One region of the Exiguobacterium sp. ZWU0009 genome, then DNA from elsewhere that is predicted to be linked to it. Evidence: a T-box and tRNA genes for the amino acid it is inferred to sense, from the RefSeq annotation. Region 1 holds a T-box; the other holds one or more tRNA genes.
What was found. The T-box of region 1 lies ahead of ileS (isoleucine--tRNA ligase). A T-box ahead of a tRNA ligase gene usually reads a tRNA of that ligase, here a tRNA-Ile.
Positions count from the first base shown of each region.

Region 2: it has a tRNA-Ile gene. The T-box ahead of ileS (isoleucine--tRNA ligase) is inferred to sense a tRNA for this amino acid. The anticodon was not compared.

Region 1 covers NZ_CP018057.1:2,109,632-2,125,514, reverse strand. Annotated here, with positions in the region: gene L985_RS11210 (penicillin-binding protein) at 1-1,856, shown strand, start outside; gene L985_RS11205 (UDP-N-acetylmuramoyl-tripeptide--D-alanyl-D-alanine ligase) at 1,965-3,284, shown strand; gene mraY (phospho-N-acetylmuramoyl-pentapeptide-transferase) at 3,307-4,269, shown strand; gene murD (UDP-N-acetylmuramoyl-L-alanine--D-glutamate ligase) at 4,303-5,649, shown strand; gene murG (undecaprenyldiphospho-muramoylpentapeptide beta-N-acetylglucosaminyltransferase) at 5,646-6,740, shown strand; gene L985_RS11185 (cell division protein FtsQ/DivIB) at 6,801-7,580, shown strand; gene ftsA (cell division protein FtsA) at 7,810-9,114, shown strand; gene ftsZ (cell division protein FtsZ) at 9,162-10,316, shown strand; gene pgeF (peptidoglycan editing factor PgeF) at 10,401-11,177, shown strand; gene L985_RS11165 (YggS family pyridoxal phosphate-dependent enzyme) at 11,164-11,835, shown strand; gene L985_RS11160 (cell division protein SepF) at 12,029-12,355, shown strand; gene L985_RS11155 (YggT family protein) at 12,373-12,633, shown strand; gene L985_RS11150 (YlmH family RNA-binding protein) at 12,630-13,400, shown strand; gene L985_RS11145 (DivIVA domain-containing protein) at 13,426-13,947, shown strand; T-box leader at 13,948-14,188, shown strand; gene ileS (isoleucine--tRNA ligase) at 14,246-15,883, shown strand, end outside.
Region 2 covers NZ_CP018057.1:919,868-935,750, reverse strand. Annotated here, with positions in the region: gene phoU (phosphate signaling complex protein PhoU) at 1-54, opposite strand, end outside; gene pstB (phosphate ABC transporter ATP-binding protein PstB) at 73-849, opposite strand; gene pstA (phosphate ABC transporter permease PstA) at 949-1,857, opposite strand; gene pstC (phosphate ABC transporter permease subunit PstC) at 1,859-2,800, opposite strand; gene L985_RS04725 (PstS family phosphate ABC transporter substrate-binding protein) at 2,891-3,835, opposite strand; gene L985_RS04720 (peptidoglycan D,D-transpeptidase FtsI family protein) at 4,061-6,133, opposite strand; gene L985_RS04715 (superoxide dismutase) at 6,269-6,877, opposite strand; gene L985_RS04710 (alpha-amylase) at 6,971-8,431, opposite strand; tRNA gene L985_RS04705 (tRNA-Ile) at 8,548-8,621, opposite strand; tRNA gene L985_RS04700 (tRNA-Met) at 8,633-8,706, opposite strand; gene L985_RS04695 (Na/Pi cotransporter family protein) at 8,835-10,478, opposite strand; gene L985_RS04690 (hypothetical protein) at 10,686-11,171, shown strand; gene ispG (flavodoxin-dependent (E)-4-hydroxy-3-methylbut-2-enyl-diphosphate synthase) at 11,339-12,448, shown strand; gene L985_RS04680 (5' nucleotidase, NT5C type) at 12,548-13,117, shown strand; gene L985_RS04675 (GGDEF domain-containing protein) at 13,216-14,298, shown strand; gene L985_RS04670 (GGDEF domain-containing phosphodiesterase) at 14,354-15,883, opposite strand, start outside.

The DNA.
Region 1 (15,883 bases):
ATGAGACGATCGTCGATTTTAAAAAGACGGCTGAGGGTCTTGCGCCGATTCTTGGGATGACGACAAAGGAACTGGAGACCTATCTGATTGAAAATAAAGACCGTTCTCAAATTGAGTTCGGAAAAAAAGGAAATGATTTGACGCTTGATCAAAAAGAGAAAATCGACAATCTGAAGCTTCCTGGCATCCGGATGATTGAAGAGCCGAAACGATACTATCCGAACGGTATCTTCTTGTCTGATACACTTGGGTTCGTTCAAAAGATCACCGAGGAAAATGGTCGGGTCGCTTTACAAGGTCAGATGGGAATCGAGAAGCAGTATGATAATGCTTTAAGTGAATCTTACGGAGCTCGTGTCTTTGAAAAGGATCGTAGCGGTAATCCGTTGATTCAAGGCGCGTCACGTGTCTCGAACGAACCAAAGGATGGATCGAATCTCTATTTAACGATCGATCATCGAATCCAACAGTCACTTGAAAAAGAGATGCAAAAAATGTACAACACGTACAAACCGAAAAATGCGACAGGTATCGTCATGGATGCGAAGACTGGTGAAATCCTCGCCATGGCGGATCGCCCATCGTTCAACCCGAATTTACGTGATATGAAAGATTTCACGAATTTTGCCGTCTCGTCACGATTCGAGCCAGGTTCGACGATGAAAATCTTTACGCTCGCAGCGGCGATTGATGCGGGAGTGTTCCGTCCGAATGAGATGTATAAATCGGGTAGTTATAACTACAAAGGAACGGTCATCAAGGATTATAATGATGTCGGTTGGGGAACCATCCCGATGATTGAAGGGGTCTATCACTCCTCAAACGTCATGTTCTCGAAGTTAACAGCAGAAAAACTTGGGATTGAACGGTATAAAGATTACTTTAAGAAGTTTCATTTTGACCAACGAACGGGTATAGACATCTCGGGAGAAGTAAATAGTCAATCTGACTTGTCTAAACCGTTGAATGCGCTCATCACCTCATGGGGGCAATCGACTGCGGTCACGCCGATGCAATTGCTTCAAGGAGCGACAGCAATCGCTGGAGACGGCGAGATGGTCAAACCGCATATCATCCAAAAAGCGGATCATACGGATAAGGCACCATACCGAGCGAAAACAGAAGTCGTCGGTAAACCGATTTCTGCTGAAGCGGCAAAAGCAACACGCGAAGCACTGGACGGTGTCGTCAACAGTAAGCTTGGTACAGGTCAAATGTATAAGTTGAAAGACTACCGAGTCATCGGGAAGACCGGTACGGCTCAGATTTCTGAGAATGGAAAGTATATTCAAGGACAATTCATTCACTCGTTCATCGGTATGGCCCCAAAAGATGATCCGGAATTGATCATGTACATCGCGGTCGATCGTCCATCGAAAAACGAATCATCCGTCTCTGGTCCGCTCATCATGAGTCCTGTGTTCAAAAGTGTCATGAATACGGCACTACAGTATCGTAGCATCCAACCGGAAACGCAAAAGGATTCAGTGGATGTCAAAGCGAAGATCACGCCAAGTTATATCAAAAAGAGTGCTCGACAAGCGACTGACCTAGCAAAAGAACAAGAGGCAGTTGCGATCATCCTAGGCGATGGTGCTGAAGTCGTTTCGCAGATTCCATCCCGTGGACAGGAATTCGTCAGCGGAGAACGTGTCTTGCTGAAAACATCAAATACGTTTAAGATGCCGGATTTGACCGGTTGGTCGCAACGAGACGTCAAAAAGCTTGTCAGCTTATATGATTTGAAGCTCGACGTCATCGGTAAAGGTTTTGTAACCAAACAATCGGCTCGAACTGGTACACTAGTGAAGGAAAATGGAAAGTTGACGGTCGAACTAGCTGAACCTAAAGAGTAACGGTAGAGCAAGTTTCCTGATTTCTACAGGAAGACGAGGACGAACAGGAGTCATTCGTTGACTTTTGCATTCGTCCTCTTTTGCTGTCATCGAATGGAGGTATATATCATGTTAACAATTACGCAACTCGCTGAATGGTTGCATCTCGATGTCAAAGACGACCGTGTCGTCCGGCACTTTGCAACGGATTCGCGCGCGCAACTGGAAGACGGTCTCTATGTACCGATTCAGGGAGCACGCGTTGATGGTCATCGATTCCTTGAAGGTGCAAAAAATCAAGGAGCGATCGTCACCTTATGGAAGAAAGGCATTGATCGACCAGATATCGATGTCGTTTTCTTGGAAGTTGATGAACCATTGGTTGCCCTGCAACAAATCGCAAAACGATACTTAATGCAGATTGCGCCAAAAATCGTCGCCATCACTGGATCGAATGGGAAGACGTCGACGAAGGACATGGTCGAAAGTGTACTCAAGACGACGTTCAAGACACATAAGACACAAGGAAACTTCAATTCGGATATCGGAATGCCGTTAACGATTCTCATGATGCCGGCTGATACGGAAGTCGCTGTGCTTGAGATGGGAATGAACGGATTTGGCGATATTGAATTCCTATCGAATCTAGCTGAGCCAGATATCGCACTCGTCACGAATATCGGCGAATCGCATGCGGAGCAAGTCGGTGGACGCAGTGGCATAGCCAAAGCGAAGCTTGAGATTCAATCCGGACTCAAGCCAGGTGGTCATTTATTCGTTGATGGTGACGAACCACTTCTCGCAGAAGTCGAAGCGGAGAAGATCGGCTATCAGATCGGAAATACGTACCGGATCGAAACGAAGGAAGCAACATTCTTTGGGACGGCCTTTACTTACGATGGCACCGCTTTTCATCTGCCAGTGTTAGGAAAGCACCAAGTCCGAAATGCAGCATACGCGATCGCGACAGCACGTGCACTTGGCGTGACAGACGCCCGGATTCAAGAAGGGTTCGATGCTGTTGAATTGACACCGATGCGGATGGAACGACTGCTCTTTGAGGAGACTGCAGTCATCAATGATGCGTATAACGCGAGTCCGACATCGATGAATGCGGCGATAGAGACCGTCACTGCGCTGGAAGGGTATACGACACGAGTTCTCGTCCTCGGCGATATGTATGAATTAGGGGACCAAGAACGCTTATTACATGCCTCGGTCGGAAAGCGGATTGCGTTACCCGTTTCGCATGCTATCCTAGTAGGGGAGAAAGGCGCGTGGATTGCTGAAGGAATCAGCGACCCGTCTGTTCAAATCCAATTCGCAGCAACTGTCGAGGAGGCTGCAAAACGATTGTATTCGCTGCTCGGAGAACGAACAATCGTCTTATTGAAAGCGTCACGTGGGATGGCGCTCGAACGGATATTAACCTATCTGAACGAAAACTAATTTTTGAAAAAGGGTGTCTGCTATGATCACATTATTCATCAGTCTTATTCTTGCATTTCTTGTTGTACTACTTATAATGCCAAAGGCGATTCCGTTTCTACACCAATTGAAGTTCGGTCAGGAAATTCGGGAAGAAGGACCGCAATGGCATCAGGTCAAATCAGGAACACCGACAATGGGTGGAATCGTCATTCTTGTCGCGATGATCGTCAGCGTTCTCGGTGCAGTCGTCATGGGCGATCTATCGACAACACAATTATCGTTACTGTTTTTAACACTTGCTTATGGCGTGATCGGCTTCATTGATGATTACATCAAAGTCGTCAAGAAACGTAACCTTGGTCTGAATTCGAAACAAAAATTAATTGGACAAATCGTCGTCGGATTGTTATTCGTCTGGTTGAGTGGTGGATTTACGAGTGATGCGACGTATCTATCGATTCCATTTACAGATTTTGAGCTTGATTTCGGTATCGTCTATCCGTTCGTTGCCTTGTTCTGGTTAGTCGGCTTCTCAAATGCAGTCAACTTGACGGATGGTCTAGATGGTCTCGTGTCGTTCACAGCGATTCCAACATTCTTGTTCTTCGGATTATACAGTTGGTTTATCGCGGATGAAGTAGGCGCTGCTTGTTTTGCTTTCTCAGCAGTCGGTGCATTGATCGGATTCCTGTTATTCAATGCGCACCCAGCGAAGATCTTCATGGGAGATACAGGTTCACTAGCACTTGGGGCTGCACTAGCAGGTCTATCGATTGTCTTAAAACTGGAATTACTACTCGTCTTAATCGGTATCGTTTTTGTTGTCGAGACATTATCAGTCATTCTACAAGTCATCTCCTTTAAGACGACAGGGAAACGAATTTTCAAAATGAGCCCAATTCACCACCACTTCGAAATGGTCGGTTGGAGCGAATGGCGGATCGTCGGTACATTCGCAGGAATCAGCTGTTTGATGGCATTCATCGCCTATCTATTCGTGTAATAAAAAAGAAGAGAGAAAGTGAGCGATTCAACAATGGAACAACGACAATGGAATGATCAAAAAGTGCTCGTTCTCGGAACGGCGAAAAGTGGAATCGCAGCAGCTCGGTATTTAGCGAGTGTTGGTGCAGAAGTAACGGTCAATGACGGGAAAACGCCGTCCGAGAGTGATCAAGCAACGCTTGCATCACTCGACGTTAAGACGGTCTACGGTGAGCATCCGCTCACACTACTCGACGACATCGATCTGATCGTCAAGAATCCAGGGATTCCGTATCACATCGATCTGCTACAAGAAGCGCTACGACGCGACATTCCGGTTTGGACAGAGGTAGAGCTGGCGTATCAAGCAACAGATGCGACGTGGATTGCCATCACAGGATCGAACGGGAAAACGACGACGACGACGCTTGTCCATGAGTTGTTGAAAACCGGTACTCGGCGTGTACATTTGGCAGGAAACATTGGATTCCCGGCAATTGAAATCGCATGTCAGGCGAAACAGGACGATATCATCGTCATCGAATTATCAAGTTTTCAATTGATGGGGATCGAGCAGTTCCGACCGTACACGGCAGCCTTTTTGAATTTATCACCGGCACATCTGGATTATCATGGTGATTTTCAATCGTATGGCGAAGCGAAAGCCCGGATCTTTAAGAACATGAAAGAAACAGATCGTCTTGTCTTGAATGCCGATGATACGTCCGTCAATGCGCTCGGAAAGACTGCTGAAGTAACGCCGCTCTTGTTCTCTCGTCGTCAATCGGCGTATGCAGAAGTCATAAACGATACGTTGACAATCAATGGAACGAGTATCTTACCTGTTGATGAACTGGCTCTCGGTGGTGGGCATAATGTCGAGAACGTTCTCGCAGCCTTAACACTCGTCGAACCATTTAACTTAGCATTATCTGACGTTCAACATGTTCTACGGACGTTCGGTGGTGTAGAGCACCGGACACAGTTCGTTGGTGAAGTTGCTGGACGAAAAGTTTACAACGACTCAAAAGCGACGAATAATGTTGCGACGGAAGCGGCGTTATCCGGATTTACGGCACCCATCATCTGGTTATGTGGCGGACTCGAGCGTGGAGCGGATTTGACACCGTTACTCGATGCAATGAAGCATGTCAAACATGTCATCGGACTTGGTGAAACGGGTCATCGATTCGGAACGCTTGCGTCAGAAAATGGCTATGCGTCAACTGTCGTTGAGGCGATGGATGAAGCCGTGAAAGTAGCGTTTGAAGTATCGCAACCCGGCGACATCATTCTTCTGTCACCAGCATCTGCAAGTTGGGATCAATACAAGACATATGAAGAGCGCGGCGATCATTTCGTTCGTGCCGTACATGAAGTAGGAGGAACAACAGTATGAAAATCGTCGTCTCTGGAGGCGGTACAGGTGGTCATATCTATCCGGCACTCGCCATGATTCGGGAGCTCGAACAACGCATGCCGTGTGAGGTCCTCTATATCGGAACAGAAAATGGTCTCGAGGCGGATATCGTCCGTCGCGCGGGAATTTCATTTGAATCGATTGAGATTTCTGGTATCCGTCGTTCCTTGTCATTCGAAAACGTCAAGACCGGCATCCGATTCGTCAAGAGCGTCCGGCGTGTTCGTCGACTACTGCGCCAGTTCCAACCGGATATCGTCGTCGGTACAGGTGGGTTCGTTTGTGGACCGGTATTGTATACGGCTGCAAAAATGGGTTTCAAGACACTCGTTCATGAACAAAACAGTCTGCCTGGTATCACGAATAAATTCTTAGCTCGGTATGTGGATCGGGTTGCACTCTCTTTTAAAGGATCTGGGCATCACTTCGGTAAGAATGAAGCGAAGACGGTTTTAATCGGAAATCCGCGTGCTTCTGAAGTGGCAGAGCTCAACATCAATCCGCTTGAAGAGCGACAACGTTTCGGTTTTGAGGAAGGACGCCCTCTCATCGTCATCTATGGCGGTAGTCGTGGCGCACCGGCGATCAACGAAGCAGTCGTCGATATGATGCCAAAGGTCGAGCAAGCAGGATGGTCGCTCCTCTTCGTTACTGGTCAAATTCATTACGATACGATTGTGTCACGCGTTGGTTCCGTACCAGAACGCATTCAACTTCGCCCATTCGTATATGATTTACCAAACATCTTAAAAGCAAGTCAACTCGTCATTTCGCGTTCGGGAGCAAGTACGCTGGCAGAGCTGACGACACTCGGCTTACCAAGTGTGCTCATCCCGAGTCCTTACGTGACGGAAAATCATCAAGAGGTCAATGCCTCATCGCTTGTCGAGACAGGTGCGAGTCTATTGATTCGTGAACAAGAGCTAACGGGTGATCGATTGTTTGAGGCATGTGAAAAAGCATTAGCACAACAACAAATGATGTCTGAAGCGGCGCTTGCCCTCGGTATGCCGAATGCTTCACGGGACTTAGTTGATGAATTGTTACGATTGACGGCACAAAAAAACTAAACTATTGCAGGAAAAGACCGATAGGGAAATGAACTGTTACGTATAGAGGGGGAATGAGACGTGAGGGAACGGAGAGCGGTCGGACGACCACAAGAGGACGAGAACGTCCGTAGTCTCGAGGATAAGATACCTTATATCCGTGAACAACGTCGCAAAAAAGCCAACCGAAGACTCATTTATGTCCTGATTCTGATTGGTCTATTGGTCGGTGTCGTCTTTTATCTACAATCGAGTTATTCTCGGGTTGCTCAATTTGATATCGATGGTAATGTCAATGTGAAGTCTGCTGATATCTTGCAAGCGTCTGGGATTAAGGTGAAGGAAACACACGCCTTTAATGTATCGGAGGAAGACGTTCTTGAGCGAATCGAGAAGGTTCCGGGTATTCAAGAAGCGACGATGCAAAAACAGTTTTTGCATCAATATCGCGTGACGGTGACGGAAGAGAAAGAGATTGCTTACGCGAAGGATAAACCGGGAGACCGGATCGTGCTTGCGGACGGAACAATCATTCCTGGAAAGTCGAAGGAAGAACTATTCGATGCTCCGATCTTGACAGGATTCACGGATCAGTCATTAAATCGATTGACGAAGGAACTCGTTAAAATTGAGCCGAAAGTACGGAGCCGGATTTCCGAAATCGTCGCAAACGATAAGACGGACAAAGGTGGTCTGAAGTTATTCATGACGGATGGGAATACGGTATTACTCAGTACGTCTGCCTTTTCAAATTCCTTGAATGAGTACGTGAAGGTCATTTCTGCCTTACCGAAAGGAAAGACGGGAACAATTACAATTGATGGCGGTATCTATTTCAAACCATATAAAGGGAAAAAATAGAAGATTCGTAAAGGGCTGATGAACAAAAAAACAAACGTGTGTTTTCATTCGTCGACTGTTATTCGAATCGTCATCAAATCGTAATCTATTCGAACGCTAAGACGGGCAATAACTTCTTTTCGTAAGTATTTATATAGTGTAGACTTAAACGAGAAGAAGCCTGTCCTGTTCCTAGAATATAATTAGGAATAAAAAGGATTAGTATTATGAAAGTGGAGGTGTCACTCCCATGGAAACGAAAGGTACGATTGCCGCACTCGACATAGGGACATCGGAGGTGAAACTCATCGTCGGTGAACTACTTGGTGGAACGCTGAACGTTCTTGCTGAAGGTTCTGCACCATCCGCGGGTGTTAAACGAGGTGTCATCGTTGACATCGATCAAACGGTACATGCCATTAAACAAGCGGTCACGGAAGTGGAACGTACACTTGGTGAACCAATTGGTGAAGTATATGTTGCTATTTCTGGCGAACACATTCAAGTGAAGGATTGCCAGGGGATGACATCGATCAAAGGTGAGGACAATGAAATCACGGATGATGACGTGAAAGATGTTCTGCATTCTGCGATGGTCATGCGAATTCCAAACGAACTCAGTGTCGTCGATGTTCTGCCGAAGACGTTTACGGTCGATCAGCAAACGGAGATCACTGATCCTAGAGGAATGATTGGTTATCGTCTCGAAGTAACAGGGAAGCTCATCATCGGAGCAAAGACGATCCTACATAGCATTAAACGTTCCATTGAACGGGCTGGTTTAGAGCTTGCTGGATATGTGCTGGAGAGTTTAGCGGTATCTAGAATCGCAGCATCGATTGATGAACTCGAACTCGGTGTTGGAATCATCGACATCGGACATGAGACGACGACACTTTCCATCTATGAAAAGAATGATCTCGTCTACTCGACGACGTTGCCATACGGTGGCGATCATCTGACACGTGATTTGACGTATAAGATGAATTGTAAATATCAAGATGCGAAGCTCGCAAAAGAAGAGTACGGTGTTGCACTTGAAGCACTCGGTGATCCGGAAGAGAAAGTTTCTTACGTCACGATCAACGGGGAACATCGTTTCGAGCCACAATCAGAAATCGGTTTCGTGTTAGAAGCACGACTTGAGGAAATCTTCGAGATGATTCAAAAACGAATGACGCAAGCAGGATACGCTCATATGAACAGCGGTTTAATCTTGTGTGGTGGAAGTTCTTCACTGCCGGGAATCGACCAGCTTGGAAAACGAATCTTCAAGCAGAGCGTCAATGTCTATCAACCTGCTAGTCTTGGTATTCGTCATCCGAAGTATGCCGTCGCAGCTGGTATGTTACGTTATGTACTTTCACGAAGCGCCGTATCGAAATCAGGTTTCGACCGCGCGGAAGAGAAGGAAGTCGTAGCACACGGACGTGAACAGGATGCACTGCTCATGAACGAACAAGCGGCACCTGTTCGAGAAGAACGGTCGACACGTGAACAGCCTCCAAAAGAGAAAAAGTCATTCAGCAGTTTCTTTGAGAAATTCTTTGGTTAATGCCTACAAAAAATCCAATGAGTAAAAAATATTAGGGGGCCCTTTTTATGTTGCATTTTGATGAAATGATGGACCAAGTAGCAAAAATCAAGGTCATCGGTGTAGGTGGTGGCGGTTCGAACGCCGTCAACCGAATGATTGAACACGGTGTCCAAGGCGTAGAATTCATCGCAGTAAACACGGATGCGCAGGCATTGAATATGTCACAAGCTGACGTAAAACTACAACTCGGTGCTAAATTGACACGCGGTCTCGGTGCGGGTGCCAATCCGGAAATCGGTAAAAAAGCGGCGGAAGAGAGCCGTGAGCAATTAACGGAAATCCTTTCTGGCGCTGACATGGTCTTCGTCACAGCGGGAATGGGTGGCGGAACGGGTACGGGAGCTGCTCCTGTCATCGCGGAGATTTCAAAAGAGATCGGCGCATTGACAGTCGGTGTCGTTACAAAACCATTCATGTTTGAAGGACGCAAACGGATGCAACATGCTGTTTCAGGTGTCCAGAACTTCAAAGAAAAAGTCGATACGTTAATCGTCATCCCGAACGACAAGTTGCTTGAAATCGTCGATCGGAATACACCAATGCTTGAAGCGTTCAAAGAAGCGGATAACGTCTTGCGTCAAGGTGTACAAGGTATTACCGACTTGATCGCCGTACCTGGTCTCATCAACCTCGACTTCGCCGATGTGAAGACGATCATGACCGAAAAAGGTTCTGCATTGATGGGTGTAGGGGTCGCAACAGGCGAACACCGTGCGACGGAAGCAGCGAAAAAAGCGATTTCGAGTCCGTTGCTTGAGACATCAATCGAAGGCGCAAAAGGTGTTCTGATGAACATCACGGGTAGTGCGAACCTTAGCTTGTACGAAGTGACGGAAGCCGCACAAATCGTTCAGAGTGCAGCCGATGAGGAAGTCAACTTGATCTTCGGTTCTGTCATCAACGATAACCTCGAAGATGAAATCATCGTTACAGTCATCGCGACAGAGTTCGAAAACGAACCACTCGATTTCGAAATTCCATCGGCACAAGAGATGATGAAGAATCTTCTAAAGAAAAAACAAGCGACTCCACCACCAACAGAGGAGTCAAAACCACAAGTCGAAGAGACACCTGTCAGCTCGAATCCTGAACCGGCTAAAGCGCCAGATGTCGAAGAAACGATGGACATCCCATCTTTCCTTCGCCGGAATAATCGTTGATCGATGTTCCAGTGACACGACTGCTAAACGATGAGGTGTCGCGAAAGCGGCGCCTTTTTTTTAAAAATCAAAGGAGGCATGAACATGTTTGGACAATGGATCAAATGGGATACACCGACAGGTACCGTACGTGCCGCCTTTACGACGAAGTTCGCTGCCCCTCATGAAAACGGAAATTTAGGATTACATGTCAACGATGATCGCGACGGTGTCATCCAGAACCGACAAGTCATCGCACGTCAGCTTGATCTATCCCTCGAGAACTCGATTTGGGCACAGCAAGTTCACGGAAATCACGTCGAACAGGTGACGACACTTGACTCTGGGCGCGGTGCTTTGGATTACGAAACAGCGATTCCGGGTACAGATGGATTGGTGACGACTGATTCGAATGTTTTATTGATGATGCTCTTCGCTGACTGTGTTCCGCTTGTCTTCTGTGATCCGACGACAGGAATCATCGCGAATACGCACGCCGGTTGGCGCGGAACTGTCGGCAATATCGTCGAGGAAACAGTCAAGCAAATGGAACGTGCGGGTGCGAGTCGTTCATCGATTCAAATGGTCATTGGTCCATCAATCCGTGATTGTTGTTACGAAGTCGATCAACCCGTCATCGATGCAATCGATGCGCTTGAACTCGATGAGTCTCCTTACATACGCAAGGAAGATGGAAAAGCGATGTTATCGCTACAAAAAACGAACGCTGCGCTAGCTGAGCGTTGTGGAGTCGGTGATGTCCTGGACACAGGTCTATGTACACACTGTCAGGCGGAAGATTACTTCTCTTATCGCCACGGCGACCATGGTGGTCGCTTTGCAAGTTTGATCGTAAAGGAGTCATTGGATGTCAATTCTTGATAATGTACAAGAGGTTACGAAACGAATGGAACAAGCAAGCGAAAAGAGTTCTTCTGAAAAGCAGGTACAGTTGATTGGCGTGACGAAATCAGTCTCAAGTCAAGTTGCTTCTGAATTATTAGCAGCAGGTGTGACACATCTCGGTGAAAATCGCCCGGATAGACTACTCGAAAAACAGGCAGAGCTCGGACGAACGGCATGTACGTGGCACTTCATCGGTACGTTACAGACACGTAAAGTTCGTCAAATCATTGATGCCATTGACGTGCTGCATTCCCTCGACCGTCTTCATTTGGCGGAAGAGATCAATAAACGAACGGACCGAATTATTGATTGTTTCATTCAAGTCAATGTTTCCGGAGAAGAATCGAAGCAAGGCATTGCACCTGAGGATGTACCTTCGTTCTTACATGAAATCGGTCAGTATCCAGCGATTCGTGTCATCGGACTGATGACGATGGCACCGTTAACGGAAGATACGACGCGTATCCGTGAGGTATTTCGTTCATTAAAAACATTGCAAGAAGAGGTCAAGGCGAAAAAATTGTCGTATGCTCCATGTATGGAGTTATCTATGGGAATGTCGTCTGATTTTGAGATCGCCATCGAAGAAGGGGCGACGTTCGTCCGAATCGGGACGACGCTCGTTCACACCTAAACGAGAAGAAGGGAGAATGGATATGGGTTTTAAATCAAAAATGCAAAATCTATTTCTCGGCAACAGCGACGATTTAGATGAACTTGAATATGAAAATGATGCTACAATAAATAAAGGTAGAGGTGCTTCACAACAAGAGTATGAAGAGTATTACGAGGAATCTACCCCAAGTGTTACTCAAAAGGAGGACAGCGTGAGACAATCGAATATCGTGCCGCTTCATGCGACGAAAAAAACGAAATCGCAAGTCATTTTGAGTGAACCACGTGTCTTCAACGAAGCCCAGGAAATCGGGGAACATCTTCGTCAGAACCGTGCTGTCATCGTCAATATGCAGCGTATGTCAAAAGATCAATCACGACAGATGATCAACTTCTTATCTGGTGTCGTCTTCGCTCTCGATGGAACGATTACGACGATCAGTCAGAATACCCTCCTCTGTGTTCCGAACAACGTCGAGTTGGCTGGTAGCATCTCGAATCTTCTTGGAGAAGATGATATTAATCATAAGGGGTGGTAAGTGTGGATTCTCAAGTGATGTACGCAATTGGTCGTACATTGAGTACGTTATTACAGTATTACAGTTACGTCATGATCGTTTATATCCTGCTATCGTGGTTCCCGAATGCCCGTGATTCGAAATTCGGACAAGTGCTCGCGATGTTAGTCGAGCCATTCCTAGCGCCCTTCCGTCGTATCATCCCGCCTATCGGGGGCATGCTGGATATCTCGCCGATTGTAGCCTTCCTCGTCTTGAACTTGGCTCAATCGGGCATTCGAGCAATCTTTTTAGTATGAGCGTATACGATCATTATCGTGGAAGCGAGCGGGAATTCGTCGATTCAGTCTTGAACTGGATCGATCATGTGGAAGCGACCTATACGTTCAAATTAACGGATTTCCTAGATCCACGTGAACAACAAATCACACAAGAACTCGTCGGTTCGAAATGCGCCCTCTTTTTTGAGGGCGGTTTCGAAGGCGCTGAACGTAAACGGGCAATCCTCGCACCAGATTATTATGAATACAACGCGGATGACTTTGACATTTCCATCTATCGCATTCATTATCCTACTAAATTCGTTGAACTTTCTCATCGTCAAGTCACCGGTACATTATTGAACGTCGGATTGAAACGAGCCAAATTCGGCGACGTCATCATCCAGGATCAAGTACAATTTGCCGTCGCGGACGAAGTCGCGACCTATATCGAAGCAAACGTCGAACGAGCAGGGAAGACGAAGATTCGTCTTTCGCGTGTTGAGGCGGAAGACCGTTTGAAAGTGAAGGATCAAGAGTGGGAAGAAACACTTGGGTTCGTCAGTTCACTTCGGTTCGATACGGTCGTGAGTGAAATTCTAGGCTTCTCACGTCAAAAAGCACAGACGCTCATTAAACAAGGTGAAAGTAAGGTCAATTATAAAGTAGTGGATGATTCAAGCTTCATGCTAGAAGAAGGTGACTTGCTTTCCTTGCGTGGAACGGGACGTGTCAAGTTGATTGCAATCCTCGGATCAACAAAACGTGACCGGATCAAGCTACAATACGGTATTTTAAAAGGATAAGATAAATGCGGAGGAGGAATTCATCATGCCATTAACGCCACTCGATATTCATAATAAGGAGTTCACACGAAAGTTTCGCGGCTATGACGAAGATGAAGTGAACGAATTCCTAGATCAAGTCATCAAGGACTTTGAATTGTTGTTACGTGAGAATCGTCAACAACAGGAAGTCATCCAAAATATGCAAGCACGCGTCGACTACTTCAGTTCGATGGAAGAAACATTAAACAAATCGATCATCGTCGCACAGGAAGCGGCTGAAGAAGTCAAAGCCAATGCTTCAAAAGAAGCGAGCTTGATCCTAAAGCAAGCAGAACGTGAAGCAGAGCAGTTGCAAGATGCGGCGCAACGCCGGGCACAACGGACAGACTTCGAAGTGGAGCAGATGCGCAAGAAAATCGAGCTTTACCGCAACCGGTTTAAAGTGTTGATCGATGCACAGATGGAATTGTTGACGAGCCACGACTGGGATGCGTTTGATTTCTCTTCTCGTGGAGCGCTTGACGATGTTCCGGCAGTTGCGTATAATGACGACGATGTCGTATAAATAAAATCAATGATAAGGACACGTCGCATCTTGGACGGTTGACAGCGAATCGGGGAACGGTGGGAGCCCGAGCAACGAAAAAGATGGGGTATCCCCTTAGAGTGCATGACTGAACGTTCGCTGAACAGTAAGCCATGCCGGTTCACTCCCGTTATCGAGTACTTAAGCGGTCCTGTGTCATCGAACTGATGAACAGGATTAGTAGGGTGGTACCGCGAGTTCAGCCAAGCTCGTCCCTATCTCAGGGATGAGCTTGGCTTTTTTTGTACTTTTAAAGCGAAAGGTGAGAGATGGTCAGATGGATTACAAAGAAACCTTATTGATGATGAAAACTGAGTTTTTAATGCGAGGCAATTTACCTAAACGTGAACCAGATATGCAAGCACGTTGGGAAGAAATGAACCTCTATGCTGCCGTACAGGAAAAGAACGCTGGGAAACCAACGTTCATCCTCCACGACGGTCCTCCGTATGCGAATGGTGATATCCATATGGGTCACGGATTAAACAAAGTCCTAAAAGACATCATCGTTCGTTATAAATCGATGAATGGATTCCAGTCTCCGTACGTACCAGGTTGGGACACACATGGATTACCAATCGAAACAGCACTTCAAAAAGCCGGCGTTGATCGTAAATCGATGACGGTCGCGGAATTCCGTGAATTATGTGCGAAATATGCGCTCGAACAAGTCGATCACCAACGCGAGCAATTCAAACGCCTCGGCGTACTCGGTGACTATGACAACCCATATATCACCCTGCAACCAGAATTTGAAGCAGCGCAAATTTGTTTATTCGGAGATATGGCGAACAAAGGCTATATCTATAAAGGGAAGAAGCCAGTCTATTGGTCACCGTCTTCTGAATCGGCACTAGCTGAAGCAGAAATCGAATATCAAGATAAACGATCAGCTGCCATCTATGTCGCGTTCCAAGTCATGGACGGAAAAAACATCTTAGAGCCGACGGATCATTTCGTCATCTGGACGACGACACCATGGACGATTCCAGCGAACCTTGGAATCTCTGTCAGTGCGGAATTGACGTATGCGCGGATCGAATATCAAGGAAAAGGCTATATCGTAGCGGAAACGCTCGTTCCTGAAGTCATCGAAGCACTCGGATGGGAAGATGCAACAGTCGGACGTGTCTTCAATGGTGCGGACTTCGAGTACATCAAGGCAAAACATCCGCTTTACGATCGTGAATCACTCGTCATGCTTGGCGATCACGTTACAGCAGAAGCGACAGGTGTCGTTCATACAGCTCCAGGTCACGGGGAAGATGACTTCCGCATCGGTCAAGCGTACGGTCTTGACGTCCTTTGCCCAGTTGACGATAAAGGAGTCATGACAGCGGAAGCTCCTGGATTTGAAGGCATGTTCTATGAGGATGCGAACAAAGAAATCGGTCTCGCCCTCGAAGAAGCAGGCGCTCTCTTAAAACTATCGTTCATCAAACACTCGTATCCACACGACTGGCGGACGAAAAAACCGGTCATCTTCCGGGCAACGCCACAGTGGTTCGCTTCAATCAAAGACTTCCGTGCGGAAATCCTTGATGAGATCAAAGGCGTCCAGTGGGTACCAGAGTGGGGCGAAACACGTCTTCACAACATGTTTAAAGACCGCGGCGACTGGGTCATCTCACGTCAACGCGCTTGGGGTGTACCACTTCCAATCTTCTACGCTGAAGACGGTACGGAAATCGTCACACCAGAAACGATTGATCATATCGCGAACTTGTTCGCAGCTCACGGATCAAACGTCTGGTATGAGCGCGAAGCGGTCGACTTGCTTCCTGAAGGATTCACACATCCAGCCAGTCCGAACGGTATCTTCAAAAAAGAAACGGACATCATGGATGTCTGGTTCGATTCTGGTTCATCACATGCCGGTGTCCTTGCGACACGTCCTGAATTGACGCGTCCGGCG
Region 2 (15,883 bases), 1.2 Mb from region 1:
CTTTTGATCGAGTATTGCAAGATTTTCTCCAAAAATCGTACGGTTCGCTGCCATTCGTCTCGTCTCCCCTTCTTATCCGAATCGTCCTGAAATGTAATCTTCCGTCCGCTTGTCACTCGGATTGCCAAAGATCCGGTCTGTTTGATCGAACTCGACAACTTCACCATTCAAGAAGAACGCTGTTTTATCCGAAACACGTGCCGCCTGTTGCATGTTGTGTGTCACGATGATGATCGAGTAGTCTGATTTTAACTCTTGGACGAGTTCTTCTACTTTTAATGTAGAAATCGGGTCAAGTGCCGATGTCGGCTCATCCATCAAGATGACATCTGGCTCGATTGCAAGGCAACGCGCGATACAAAGACGTTGTTGCTGACCACCAGAAAGACCATAAGCATTTTCGTTCAAACGATCTTTGACTTCATCCCAGATCGCCGCACGGCGTAAACTGCGTTCGACGATCTCGTCGAGGATTTTTTTGTTTTTGACACCGTGGACACGGGGACCATAAGCGATGTTGTCATAAATTGATTTTGGGAATGGATTCGGTTGTTGGAAGACCATTCCGACCGATGTCCGTAATTCTTCGACACCGTATTCTTTATCAAAGATATTGCGTCCGTGATACTCGATTGCACCATTCGTCCGTACGATCGGAACGAGTTCGACCATTCGATTCAATGTTTTGATGAATGTCGATTTCCCGCATCCAGACGGTCCAATGATTGCCGTGACTTCATTTTTCTTAATGTCGAGATTAACATCTTTCAGCGCATGATCGTCACCGTACCATAAGTTTAAGTCTTTGACGTTATAGACGCTCTCACGTGCTGCTACTGGTTGATTCATACGCTCTGTCCCTTCTGTAACGACTGATTTCGTATTCAGCTTCGTATCCATCATCTGTCTTCCTCCTTAAAAGAAATCCCTTCTATCTATCTCGTTCGATTAGTAGCGTTTTGAGAATCGGTTCCGAATCCAGATTGCAAGTGAATTCATCGTCAAGAGGATGACCATTAAGACGATGATTCCTGCCGCTGCAAGTCCTTGGAAGTCCGCTTGTGGACGACTTGTCCAGTTGTAGATTTGAATCGGTAATGCTGTGAATTCTGAGAAAATGCTTTCAGGCGCACGAGCAATGAAAATCGCAGCTCCGACCATGATGAGTGGTGCTGTCTCACCAATTGCTCGAGATACAGCCAAGATGATCCCAGTAATGACACCCGGAAGTGACGCCGGAAGAACGACTTTGAACGTCGTTTGCCATTTCGAAGCACCGAGTGCAAGTGATGCATGACGCATCGCTTGTGGAACGGCACGGATTGCCTCTTGAGACGAGACGATGACGACCGGAAGACTCATCAACGCTAGTGTCAATGCTCCTGCAATCAATGTTGAACCGAAGCCCATGTTACGTACGAAGAACGTCAAACCAAGTAAACCGAAGACGATTGACGGAACACCAGCAAGGTTTGAGATGTTGACTTCGATGAATGAAGTCATCCGACTCTTCTTCGCATATTCTTCTAGATAAATCGCTGCCCCGACACCAATGATGAAAATCATCGGGATGATCAAAAGCATCAAGAAGATCGATCCCATTAACGCCGGATAAATCCCGGCACGTTCCGAACGACGTGATGGTGCATTTTGTAGAAACTCAAGTGATAACCATGACGCACCGTCACGGATGACGCCGAACAGGAGAATACCTAAGACGACGAGACCAAAGAACAGTCCAGCAAGGAAAATGACTTTTGTGACGTTGTTGACGACGAGTCGCTGGCTAATCGATTTCTTCACCGCGACCGGATCAATGAATTTCTTTGAGACAGGTTGCTTTTCTGGTAAGGCCATCTTAGTACTCCTCTCTGAAGCGGCGTGTGATCCAGTTCGCAAGTAAGTTCATCACTAATGTGAAGACGAACAAGAGTGTACCAACCGCATAGATACTGTAATATTCGACAGTTCCAAATCCAGCATCACCTAAGGCGACCTGAACGATATACGCTGTCATCGTTTGGACTGGCTCGAGTGGATCGATAGCAGCTGTCGGATTCGAACCACCAGCGATCGTTACGATCATCGTCTCACCGATTGCACGTGACATACCGAGTACGATCGATGCAATGATACCTGATAATGCAGCTGGAACGACGACTTTCAATGCAACTTCAAGACGTGTCGAACCGAGTGCAAGCGCACCATCGCGAATTTTTTTCGGAACGGAGCTCATCGCATCCTCAGAAATCGAAGCAATCATTGGAATGATCATGATTCCGACGACGATCCCCGGACTGAGCGCATTATAAATTTGAATACCTGGAATCAATTTTACGAGTAGTGGTGTAACGAACGTCAATGCGAAGAATCCGAAGACGATCGTTGGAACACCTGCTAACACTTCAAGAATTGGTTTTAAGATACGGCGTGCGCGGTCTGACGCGTACTCACTTAAATAAATCGCTGATGTGAGACCGATCGGCACGGCAACTAGCATCGCAATCACGGTAATCTCAAGCGTACCGACGACAAGTGGCCAAATTCCATACTCTGGTTGTGAGTTGAGTGGATACCAGCTCGTACTGCCGAAGAATTCCTTGAACGGAACGACTTCGAAGAAGTGTTCTGTTTCAATGACTAACGTGAGAATGATGCCGATGGTCGTAACGACCGAGACAAACGCACAAAGGAATAACACGATCGGCATGACGCGTTCCATGACGTTTTTCATACTATATTTTTGCTGTCGGTTCTGTTGAATCAGCTCGCGAACCGATTTATTTTGTGTTGAACTCATCCTTCTTCACTCCCTACTCCTTCTTGACATGAGAACGGGACCCAACCGGTACAGACTTCCCCGGTTGGGCCATCCTCATGACTCGATGATTTATTTCATTGCATCTTCAATTGCTTTTGCGTTTTCATCGTAACGATCTTGCGGCATTTTGATGTATCCAACTTCTTCAGCAAGATCACCAGCGTTTTCGTTCGTGAACTGAACGAAATCAGCGACTTGTTTTTTGTCTTTCATCGATTTGTTATTGATGTACGTGTAGATTTCACGTGACAGTGGATAAGAAAGATCTTTGATCGTTTCTGGTGTTGGATCAACTGCATCTTTTCCTTCAGCAGAAAGTGGTACTTCCTTCAACTTATCTTTATTCTCTGCGTAGTACGCGTATCCGAAGTATCCGATTGCGCCTTTCGTTCCTTCAACACCTTTGACGAGAACGTTATCGTCTTCTGATAATTGAACATCTTTACGCATATCTTTTTTCTCAAGTACTTCCTCAGAGAAGAAGTCGAATGTTCCTGAGTCTTTACCTGGGCTGAAGAATTTCAATGGTTCAGCCGGATAAGAAGAATCGACATCTTTCCAAGTCTTGATGTTCGGATCGAGCCAGATTTTCTCGAGTTGCTCCATTGAGAGTTCTTTTACCCATGTATTTTCTTTGCTGACTGCGACAGTCAAACCGTCATATGCGAGTGCCATTTTTGTGAATTCAATGTTGTTCTTTTTCGCTTCAGCTGCTTCTTCTTCTTTAATTTCACGCGACGCGTTTGAAAGATCTGTTTCCCCAACGACGAAGCGTTTGAATCCGCCACCTGTACCAGAGACACCGACTGTGACATCTACGTCAGGTTGTTCCATCGAATATTCTTCACCGACAGCTTCCATGATCGGGAAGACAGTAGAAGAACCGTCGATTGCGATTTTTCCTTTTAAATCAGATGAACTAGCAGAACCGCCTTTATCGTTACCACATGCTGCCCCCACTACTGCGATTGATGCTACCGTTGTGATGAGTGCTGTTTTTTTCATCCAAGACATGATTAATTTTCCTCCTCGAAAGTATGTCGCTGACGATGCTACGACTTTTTATCCGTTTTCCTTACAAGACTTATACTACGGATGAACTATTAAAACGAAATGAATCCAACGTAAAAGAATTGTAAAGGCGTGTTTTTTAGTGTTTACAGTTCGAAATCCATTAGAAAAAAAGGTCAATGCAAACAAAAAAACGAGAGTGATTGCTCACTCTCGTTTTCCATCTAGTTAATTTGACTTAGTTTGCCACGGGATATCTTTGACATTAAAGTACGCTTTGACAAGATCGTGACCAATTTTTGAGTTGACGGTTTCTTGTTCCATATAAGGAAGAAACACGGCCCATGCCATCTCTGGATTATCATACGGTGCCCAGCCAACGAGGTTCGAGTTCAATGAACGAACCGGTTGACCACTTCCGTCACGTAAGGCGATTCCATCGTCACCATAGACACTAACCTGCGCTGTACCTGTTTTCGCAGCTGCATCAATACCGGTTTGTGCGATGATTTTTGCTGTACCACGCTCTCCTTTGACAACGCGATGTAATCCTTCACGAACATGATCAATGTTATCTTGACTGACTTCAATTCGATTCAAATAATTCGTCTTGAAGCTATAATCAACTTGTTTTGTTCCTTTTTCAATCGAATTCGACGCGAGAACTTCTTTTAAGAAGTGCGGCTGAACACGATATCCACCGTTGGCAAGCGTTGAAATATACTGTGCGACTTGTAGCGGCGTAAAGGCATCATACTGTCCGATGACTCGGTCCATGAGTAAAGTGACGCGGTCAGGTGTTCCTTGAACACCCTTTGCTTCGTACGGTAAATCCACACCCGTTGTTACTCCAAGCCCGAACTGACTATAGTAATTCTGCATGATCGCAGCTGCTCCGTCCACACTCGCTCCGGCAATACCGTTACTTGGGTACTTCGCCATCCGCATCGCAATATTAAACATATAAACGTTTGATGAACGCTCAAGTGCCGTTAAATCCGTGATTGCTCCCATGTTGACGTACGATGCTTTTTTCGTACCCCCGATTGTAATCGGAGCATCATTGATGACTTCGTTTTGACGGATGACACCCTCTTCGAGTCCCATCGCAACTGTTGCACCTTTGATCGTCGAACCAATCTGAAGGGATGTCAACACGTTATTGATTGCGACATCCGAAAACTTACCGGTTGCTGGATCCAACTTTTGACCAGACATCGCAAGAATCTCACCAGTCTGTGGGTTCATGACGACGGCGTAACCTTCTTTTAGATAACGACTACCCATGCCACGCCCCATTTTAATCGCTTGTTGCATGATTTGGTCGACTTGTTTGTTGTACTCTGCATCCACGGTCAGAACGAGATCTTTACCGGACTCGCCTTCTTCGCGTTTTGGATCACCGACCGGCTCTCCATTGAACGTCTCATACACATCGTACGCGGGTTTCCCGCGCAGAAGATCCTCATACTGTTGTTCAAGGAATGATGTTCCGACACGGTCATTCAAGCTGTAACCTTTTGCTTTGAACTCCGCTTGTTGTTCTGCTGGAATCTTCGAGTACTTCCCAAAGATGTTTCGAAGTGTTCCTTCATATGGATAAGAACGCTCATAGAACGGTTCCACCGATACACCTTTTAAATCTTCTAGATTTTCATCGATGATCGCCATCTCTTTTGCAGAAGCACCGAGTTTGACGAGTTGTGGATCAAGCGCATATCCGACTTCCATGTTGTGTTTGATCGCAATGACTTCCATCGTTTGATCGTCATAATCGATATCGTCTTTCGTAATCGCATCTAATCGGATTTGATCCTGTTCTGCGATTGATAGTTTACTTTGTGCTTCTGCTGAAGGATATTTCTGTTTGACGGCTTCTTGATAACGACGATCAGACTCTTTCGTGTTTGTCGCGATCCAGAAGTCCTTAATATCACGTTCTGTGACTTTCCAATCTTTTTTAGGCAAATCAATGATTGCCGCAAGGCGCTGTGCAATCTCAATGCGTTCATCGACTTTCGTCGTTTGTGCTCGACGGTAGACGATGGAGTATTTAGAAATCGTATCAACCAAAAGACGACCATCCCGGTCATAAATCTTTCCGCGTGGCACTTCATATTTTGATGCGATCATTTCTGTTTTTTGAACTTCCCGCGAAATTTTCTCACCATTGACGATTTGCACGACTCCTAAACGGAAAATCAAAATCGCAAACAATAAAAAAACGACGAAGAACATTAAATTCAGACGAAGCGGCAGATGATTACGCCGTCTTCCTCGTACGGTGATTCGTTTAGCCATGGCGTACTCCCCTATCGTTCAAAAGTCATCTTGTTTCATTATATAGAAGGAAACTTTCCATAACAACCTATCCCATCATTTTCCGCATTAAAAAAAGCGTATCGTTCACAATTGAACGATACGCTCATTTTCACGTTACTTCGCGTCAGCGTAAAGCTTCGCTACGTGATCCCAATCAACGACGTTGAAGAACGCATTGATGTAATCAGGACGACGGTTTTGATAGTTGAGATAGTATGCATGTTCCCAAACATCAAGACCGAGAATTGGTGTTTTGCCTTCCATGACTGGTGTATCTTGGTTTGGTGTCGAAACGACCGCCAATTTCCCACCATCAACGATTAACCAAGCCCAACCTGAACCAAAACGAGTTGTTGCTGCTTTCGCGAACGCATCTTTGAATGCATCAAATGATCCGAATGATTCATCGATTGCTGTCGCGAGTTCCCCTGTTGGAGCAGCTCCATCGTTCTTCTTCAGCAGTTTCCAGAAGAATGAGTGGTTCCAGTGACCGCCACCGTTGTTACGGACTGCAGTTTGAATGTTTGCTGGGAGAGCATCCAAGTTTTGAAGAAGTTCTTCAAGTGACTTTCCTTCATGTTCTGTACCCTCAAGCGCCGCATTCACGTTCGTGACATACGTGTTGTGGTGTTTCGTGTGGTGAATCTCCATCGTACGAGCATCGATATGTGGCTCAAGCGCATCATAAGCGTAGCCGAGTTCTGGTAATTCAAATTTTGACATGTTCATGTCCCCCTTTGTGCTATTTTCGAAAACTTCAATACCCTTTAAGACTAGCAAAAGAACCTGTGTTGACGCAAGTCAAGACCCTCGGATTTACTCGACTTCTCGTGGAGCAAAAACAGAGACACCTCCACCTGGAACTGGGAAGACACCGAATCCTTCATCGTCGATCACAACTGGGTGATCTTGGTGGTTCGTATAATCGAACCACTCTTGTCCCGCGCGCTCTTCACCAACGAACATGCGCTTCTCGCACATGTCAGCATTCGACAATAAGACAGCACAGCCAGAGTTCTCGATTTCTTCTACGCCTCGACGAACCCAACCGACGCAATGCGGATCATCGAGATAATCTTCTTGGTCACCATATGCTTTGTGATAACGTGCATACAGTAAAGCATCAATCATTTCTTTTTTACCCTCTACAGGATGAGGTCCTTGCACTCCATAATAGTCACCGTAGAAGACACATGGATAACCGTCTTTACGAAGTAAGATCGATGCATACGCATGCTGTTTGAACCAGTCATCTACCCATGATTCGAGTGATTCACCTGGTTGTGAATCATGATTATCGACGAACGTGACAGCATTCGTCGGGTGTGATTCGACGAGCGTATCTGCAAACAACGTTGTTAAATCAAACTCTTGTCCCTGGTTCGAAGCTTCATGGAATTTATAATGAAGGGGAACGTCGAACAAATCGATCGTGTAATCAACGCTATCAAGGAAATGACGGCAATCATCGAGATCTGATTTCCAGAACTCCCCGACCATATAGAAATCGCCATCATTTTTCTCGATCATCGATTTTGCAAATTCATGAACGAATTCATAATTGATATGTTTGATTGCGTCGAGTCGGAATCCTTGGCAGTCAATCGTCTCTTGGAACCAATGCCCCCAGCGGATCATCTCTTCACGTACTTCCGGATGGTTATAATCGATGTTCGCGAACATCAAATAATCATAGTTTCCGAATTCGTCATCGACTTGATCGTTCCAGTCTTTATTTTTACCGGATATCTTGAAGACACCGGTTTTTTCTTCACGGGCATCGAAATCCGTTCCATTAAAGAATTCATGTGTCCAGACAAAATCCGAATATTTTCCGTTTCGACCAGGGAACGTAAATTTCGTCCATGCTTCGATTTCGAATTCTTCTGAAATTTCTTTCGAACGGTCTTCTGGATGGACCTCAACGACATTGATTGTCTCAAGTTCATCGGCTGCTGCTTTATGGTTCATGACAACATCCGCATAAATGGCGATGTCATTCTCACGAGCGACTTGAATCGCTTCGACGAGTTCATCCTTTGTACCGTATTTCGTACGGACCGTTCCTTTTTGATCAAATTCGCCTAAATCATATACGTCATAAATGCCATATCCTGTATCTTCATCTGATTGACCTTTTGACGCCGGTGGAATCCACACGGACGTGATGCCGGCAGCACGTAATTCAGGCGCCCGCTCTTTCAAGCGTTGCCAGTGCTTCCCATCATTCTCTACATGCCACTCAAAAAACTGCATCATCGTATGGTTACGTTCCATCTCTCTTCGCTCTCCCTTAGTTACTATAGTATGAATATTATTACAATATCTTTACTATTCCCCGGAGGAACAAAAATAAACGCACCTCGTTTTTCAACGAGGTGCGTTCTACTGAATGGACCCTGCAGGGCTCGAACCTGCGACCGGACGGTTATGAGCCGTCAGCTCTAACCAGCTGAGCTAAGGGTCCTTAAGTAATAGTAGCGGCGGAGGGAGTCGAACCCACGACCTCACGGGTATGAACCGTACGCTCTAGCCAGCTGAGCTACACCGCCATGATGTATGTTGCTTTACTCTTACTAGATTACGAGATGTGGCGAAACTTGTCAATATGCTATTTCAAAAAAATAAACAGCTGATTTCATTTTTTGAAATCAGCTGTCATAGACAAATCGTATTTCGCTTAGTTCGTTAATGCCGTCCGCTGTTCAAGGACGAGATCCGTGATGTTTACAGCATGATCGCCAATTCGTTCGAGGTTCGACAAGAGATCGACGAAGATCATCCCTGCTTGGCCCGTACATTCGCCAGCGTTAACACGAAGGACATGGTGTTTACGGAATGAACGTTCGAGTGCATCAAGTTTACCTTCGAGTTCTAGAACTTTGCGAGCTCGTGTAACATCGTCCTCTTCGACGGCGCGAACGGCACAGTCGACGATTTCTTGCGTCAAGGCATACATATCATCAAGCTCTTGTTTCGCTGATGATGTGAACTGAATCCGGTTGACGATTTGGAAATCGACCAATTCGACGATGTTTTCGACGTGGTCACCAATTCGTTCAAAGTCATTGACGGCATGCATCAGTAACGAGTGTTCATTTGATTCACGCTCTGATAGATCATGTGCCGCTACTTTAACGAGATAACTTGTGACTTCTGTATTTAAATGATTAATCGCATATTCGATCTGTTCTGATTCTGATACATCCTTTTTATCATGCGATTGCGTGTAACGATGTGCTTTTGCAAGCGCATCTTTTGAGAATTCACCCATTCGTAACACTTCAAGCTTCGCTTGGTTTAATGCGAGTGCCGAAGATTGGTTCAAGATATTTTGATCGAGATGACGCGGTTTTGAATCAATCGTCGTATCCGTACCCGGTACGATTTTTTGTACAAGCCATGCGATTTGCGCAATGAACCAACATTGAATCAACGTATTGACGACGTTGAATGTTCCGTGTGCAAAGGCGATTTGCATTTTCGGACCTAATTCAAGCGTGCCTGTGATCCATGTGATGAAGCTTGAGAAGATTGGTAATGCAATCAGGAACAATACTGTTCCGATGATATTGAAGATGACGTGTGCTGCTGCTGTTCGTTTAGCTGCAATCGACGCACCAAGTGCTGCGAGTACTGCTGTGATCGTCGTTCCGATGTTATCACCGAACAAGACCGGAAGAGCTGCTTTGATATCGATCATGCCACCAGCGTACAACTCTTGTAAGATACCGATCGTTGCTGACGACGACTGAACAAGAACAGTAAAGATTGTTCCGACGAAGACACCCAGCAATGGGTTATCCGACATCGATACCGTCAACTCACGGAACCAGACGCTTGATTCAAGCGGAGCCATTCCGTCGCCCATCAAAGTGAGACCATAGAACAATGCACCAAAGCCAAAGAAAATCTGTCCGATGTATTGAACCCGTTCTTTATTGAAGAAGAAGATCAAGAAAGCACCAATTGCGATTGCTGGAAGCGCAGCTTCCTTGACGTTAAAGCCGATGATGAAAGCCGTAATCGTTGTTCCGATGTTAGCCCCCATGACGACTCCGATTGCCTGTCGTAAATTCATCAGACCTGCACTAACGAGTCCGACAACGATGACGGTCGTCCCTGACGACGACTGTATCAAAATCGTGACGACGATACCTGCTAGGATACCTAACAATGGATTTGTCGTATATTTATCAAGGATATAACGTAATCGGTCTCCTGCTGTTTTTTGGAGCCCATCTCCCATATACTTAATACCGAATAGGAAAATCCCGAGTCCACCGATGAAGGTGAAAATCATTTCCTGCAAATCATAGTTCATCTTGCCAGCTCCTTTATTTCATGTGGATTGATGTGTTTGTAAAGTTTATTTTCTCAACTTCCCCATTATGTAAAGGTCCGGTGAACTTGTAAATAGTTTTTGCGACATCCGTTTGTTAAGGTTTTATTAATCTGTACCATTACACAAAAACCCTTTATTACCAATCAAAATTAAACAATTAAAACCTGTTTTAAAACAGTAGAAAGAGTGATTCACTTGTCATTTTTACGTCAACTGATTAATTACTTACAAACTTCCTTAATTCCAAATCGTCTGTTCTTACGTCTTCGTTTGGCAGATGTTTCCCTTTATTTTTGTGGATTAGCTTGGATTTCACTTTGGACGACGATCATTGATTCCTTCTTTTTACAAAAAAGCATCCCGATCGTTGCTTGGTTCATCCTTCATTTCATCTTTATCGCAATTGCTGTATTACTTTACGTGTTGTTCATGGCGTATCTAACGAAGGGATTCGTTCGATTGTTACTTCCCCGTCCGTGGGCATATCGCCAAACGTTTCCTTATACGGTTGCAACGAATCTCTGGTCCTTCCCACTTGGTATGCTTCTATACCAACTCGATTATCCTCGCTTCGGAATCGGGGTGCTCGTAATTGGACACTTCGTCTACACATTAGTGCCATTATGGATTGCCCGTTCCTCAAAGCCACGCGCTTCACGTAAACCTCAATGAGTATTAAAATCAGGCGTCCGACGGATTGACGGACGCCCTTCTTTCATTAAACAATTGTAAATGTTCAATTTTCGTTCTTGTTTCTCGATTTTTAGGGAATAGTTCGATATGATAGAAAAGGTAAACATAAACAATATGGCGGTATGCCACAAAAGGAGATTTTCGATATGCCGAAAATGGTCCATCGCTCTAAGACTCGTCCCGTTCGTGTAGGGGACCTTGTCATTGGTGGAAATAATGAAGTCATCATCCAAAGTATGACGACAACTAAAACACACGACGTCGAAGCGACAGTCGCTGAAATCCTACGTCTTGAAGAAGCTGGTTGCCAAATCGTCCGCGTCGCTTGTCCGGAAGAACGTGATGCGCTCGCACTTGCAGAAATCAAAAGCCGAATCAACATTCCGCTTGTCGTAGACATCCACTTCAACTATAAACTTGCGCTTATGGCAATCGAAGCTGGCGTCGATAAAATCCGGATCAACCCGGGTAACATCGGTCGTCGCGAAAAGGTAGAAGCCGTCGTGACAGCAGCAAAAGCGAAAAACATCCCAATTCGTATTGGGGTAAACGCTGGTTCCCTTGAAAAGCATATTCTTGAAAAATATGGCTATCCAACTGCTCGTGGTATGGTCGAAAGTGCTTTGCACCATATTAAGATCCTCGAAGACCTCGACTTCCATGACATCATCGTCTCGCTTAAAGCATCAGACGTACAGTTGGCGCTTGAAGCGTATCAACTCGCTTCTGAATCGTTCGACTACCCACTTCACGTCGGGATTACGGAATCCGGTCCACTTCGTTCTGGTTCATTAAAATCAGCAGCTGGACTTGGCGCGATTTTGTCACGCGGAATCGGAAACACAGTTCGTGTATCTCTCTCAGCGGACCCTGTCGAAGAAGTAAAGGTTGCAAAAGAAGTCTTGAAGTCATTCGGTCTCGCGGCGAACGCGGCGACATTGATCTCATGTCCTACATGTGGTCGGATCGAAATCGATTTGATGTCGATTGCCGCAGAAATCGAAGACTATATCGAAAACATCCAAGCGAACATCAAAGTCGCGGTTCTCGGATGTGCGGTCAACGGCCCTGGTGAAGCACGTGAAGCTGATATCGGTATCGCTGGTGCACGCAACGAAGGATTGTTGTTCCGTCACGGAGAAATCATCCGTAAAGTACCGGAAGCAACGATGGTCGAAGAATTGAAGAAAGAGATTGATGCGATCGTTCTCGAAAAACAGGCTGAAAAAGAAGCCGAAAAAGCGAACCACGCATAAGTTAAAGACTCCTCCCTCGCGAGGAGTCTTTTTTCGTATCTCGATTTCGACTATGTTATACTAAGTGAAGAAAAATTTTTAGAACGTGGGTGACTGTAAATGAAAATTGGAATCGACATCGATGGAACGATCACACATCCATCCTCTTGCTTCACTTACATGAATAAATATCTCGGAACGTCGATCGACTTCGACCAGGCGTCCGAGTATGAATTGCATACGTATACCAATATGAATCAAATCGAATTTTGGGACTACATGGTGAACTCTGGTCATGAGACCGGGATCTATCGTGAATCTATTCCTCAAGAACACGTCCGCCACCACTTATGGAATTTGCGGAAGCAATATGATCTCCATTACGTGACAGCACGATCGGAGCTCGTTCGTCCCGTAACAGAAGAGTGGATCAAACAACACGAACTTCCTCTTGATTCCTTGATCATGACGGGATCACACGACAAAGTACAAGTCGTCCGTGATTTATCACTCGATTTATTCATGGAAGACCGATTAGAGAATGCTGTGCAGATCGCAGAAGACACATCTATTCCTGTCATCTTGTTCGACGCACCTTATAACCGTAAAGCCGTACCGAATAATGTCATTCGTGTCGCTTCATGGAATGAGGCCGTTCAAGAGATTCAAAAATTTGCACCGATTCGTTAAAACAGCCGATTAGGCTGTTTTTTCCATTTTTATGTCATTACATGACTTGATATCGTACAATGACTATAGGATTGAAACTTTGATATAGGAAGGGCTTCATGATGCTTGCAACAGTGAATATCTTTTTTATGAATATTTGTATTATTTTTTTCGTTTCTACGTTCACCTTTTACTTACTTCGTGATCGTTTGCCAATTCAACCTGACTCTAAAATGTCTACTCGTCTCTATTTCGGACTGTCCAATGGTATAACTGGCATTCTACTTATGCATCATGCAATCGACTTGAATGGAGCATTGATTGATTTACGGTTATTACCTCTCGCTTTGTCTGCCTTGTTCGGTGGTAATATCAGTATTGCCGTAACAGGGCTGATGCTCTTGATTTATCGATTCGTGATTGATAGTGGTGATTCACTAAGCGCTCTGTTTAGTTCTGTCATCACACTACTTGGATTTCTAGTACTTTCTTTTATTTGTCGTCGATTCATCAAACGGCAAGGTTACTTCTTTTCTGCCATCGTCACGGTCGGTTCCCTACTCGTACTCTCGCGATTGATTATGAGTAACTCTCCAGCGGATGCCTGGGGAACGATTTATATTCCATATTTCATTTTAACGATTGGTGGAGCCTTTTTGTTTTATCGTTTGTCTTCACTTCTTCAGCAGCATTTTGTTCTTTATTCTTATCAATCCTACCTTGCTTCGACCGATCAATTGACGCGCCTCGCGAATCGCCATGTCATTTTAGAAAAAGTCACGGCGCTCGAAAAAAGTAAAGATTCTTGGGGCGTTATCTTGTTTGATTTGGATCACTTTAAGAATATAAACGATACACACGGTCATGCTGTCGGAGACGCTGTCTTGCGCCACTTTTCGATCTTATTGAACGAGCATTGTCCGGCACCGGTTACGGTCGGTCGATATGGTGGTGAAGAATTCATCGTCATCGTTCCAGACATTGAACTGCATCATCCTGTCGTCCTAGCTGAAACAATCGTAACAGCCGTTCAGCAAACAACATTCGTCATGCAAGATCATGCCGTATCCATTACGGTGTCTGCAGGTATTGCTTACGCTCATCAACAACCAACTGAAACAGTATTTAAGCAAGCGGATAGCGCTTTATACGAAGCCAAAGCGCAAGGACGAAATCAGTATCGCCTGTATCGATCGGAATGAATACTAAAAAGCCACTTCTCCTCCGAGCGATTCGGACTGAAGTGGCTTTTGTTGGTCAACGGACCGTTCCTTCATTTGTTTTTTGCAGGAGACATATGATTTCTTCAAGTGGTACCGGTTTAGCAAAGAAATAACCTTGGAATAGATGAATGCCGATTTCCTTGGCAATACGTACTTCTTCTCCTGTCTCTACGCCCTCAACGATACATTCGACATGCATCGATTGACTCAATTGGAAAATTGACTCGAGGATGGATTGTCGTTTCTCCGATTCGCCGATTTGTTCGATGAATTGCTTCGGAATCTTTAATTGACGTAATGGCAATAAGCGTTCTAGGACGTGATATGAGGCATGTCCGGTTCCGAAATCATCAAGCGAAACCGGGAAATCGAGCGTTTTGATACGCTTAAGCGCTCGATGAATCGACTGACTCTCAAAATCAAGCGACTGACTTTCTGTGATCTCGATCTTAATTTGTTGCGGCTTTAATGCATACTTGAGTAGTGTTCGTTCAATGAATGGCATGAATGCCTCACTCGTCAACTGGCGTGGTGATACGTTGACCGACAGCGTAAACTCATCCGGAACCAGACCAATTAATGCTTTACGCGTCTTACACCCTTCCTCAAAGATCCACTCTCCTAAACGAATGATCAAGTCACTTTTTTCAGCAATCGGAATGAACACGGATGGTCGATCAGCTCCCTGCAATGGGGTCTTCCATCGAACCAATGCCTCAAGACCAATGAATTGCTCTGATTGGACATCATACTGCAATTGATAGACGAGATGAAAATCCGTTTCAATATTAGCCTGCGCTAGCGATTGTGCTGCTTTGACTCGCAATTCTTGATCCTTACGCCAGGCTTGGTCAATGCACATCACACGTTCATTTTGTTGCGCGGCTTCTTGTAACGCAGTCAATAACTGCTGTACCCGACGCTTCCGATTGTCCGTTGCCCCTTCTCCATTATCGATGACGATGGATATGTTGACGTAGACATGATGCCCCTCGATTTCGTATGGTACGGAGATTGCTTGACTCAATTCTTCCATCGCTTCCTTACATGCCACCTCGTCCGGCTTTTCCATGACGATCAATAATGTTCCTGCTTCAATCCGAGCAAACGCTTGGTAAGGAGGTAGTTGTCTCTTGAGTCGCTCGATACAGGCACGTAGTACTTGTGACTGAATATCTTCTCCGAAATACCGCGCCAACTCATAGTAGTTTTCTAAATGAATTCCGACGAAAATGAGCTGTTGTTCGGGTCTTGGAAAATCAATTTCGTTTAACCCTTGGCGATTCAAGACACCTGTTTCCTCATCACGTCGCGCTGTATCGTGTAATTGTATCGCAAGGTCATTTAACCGATTTAAATTACGGATATGCAAGTGATTGATGACAAGCGCAATCGATACGCTAATCACAATCATGCCAATCCGTCCATAATGGTCCGTCGGATCAATTTCTACCGTCACGGTATCGGCATTCCACATGACATACAAACTAGTTGCGACAGCAACCATGATGGCGTACCACATCATGATGCGTTGATACGAGATTAAAGCGATCATCAAAAACAA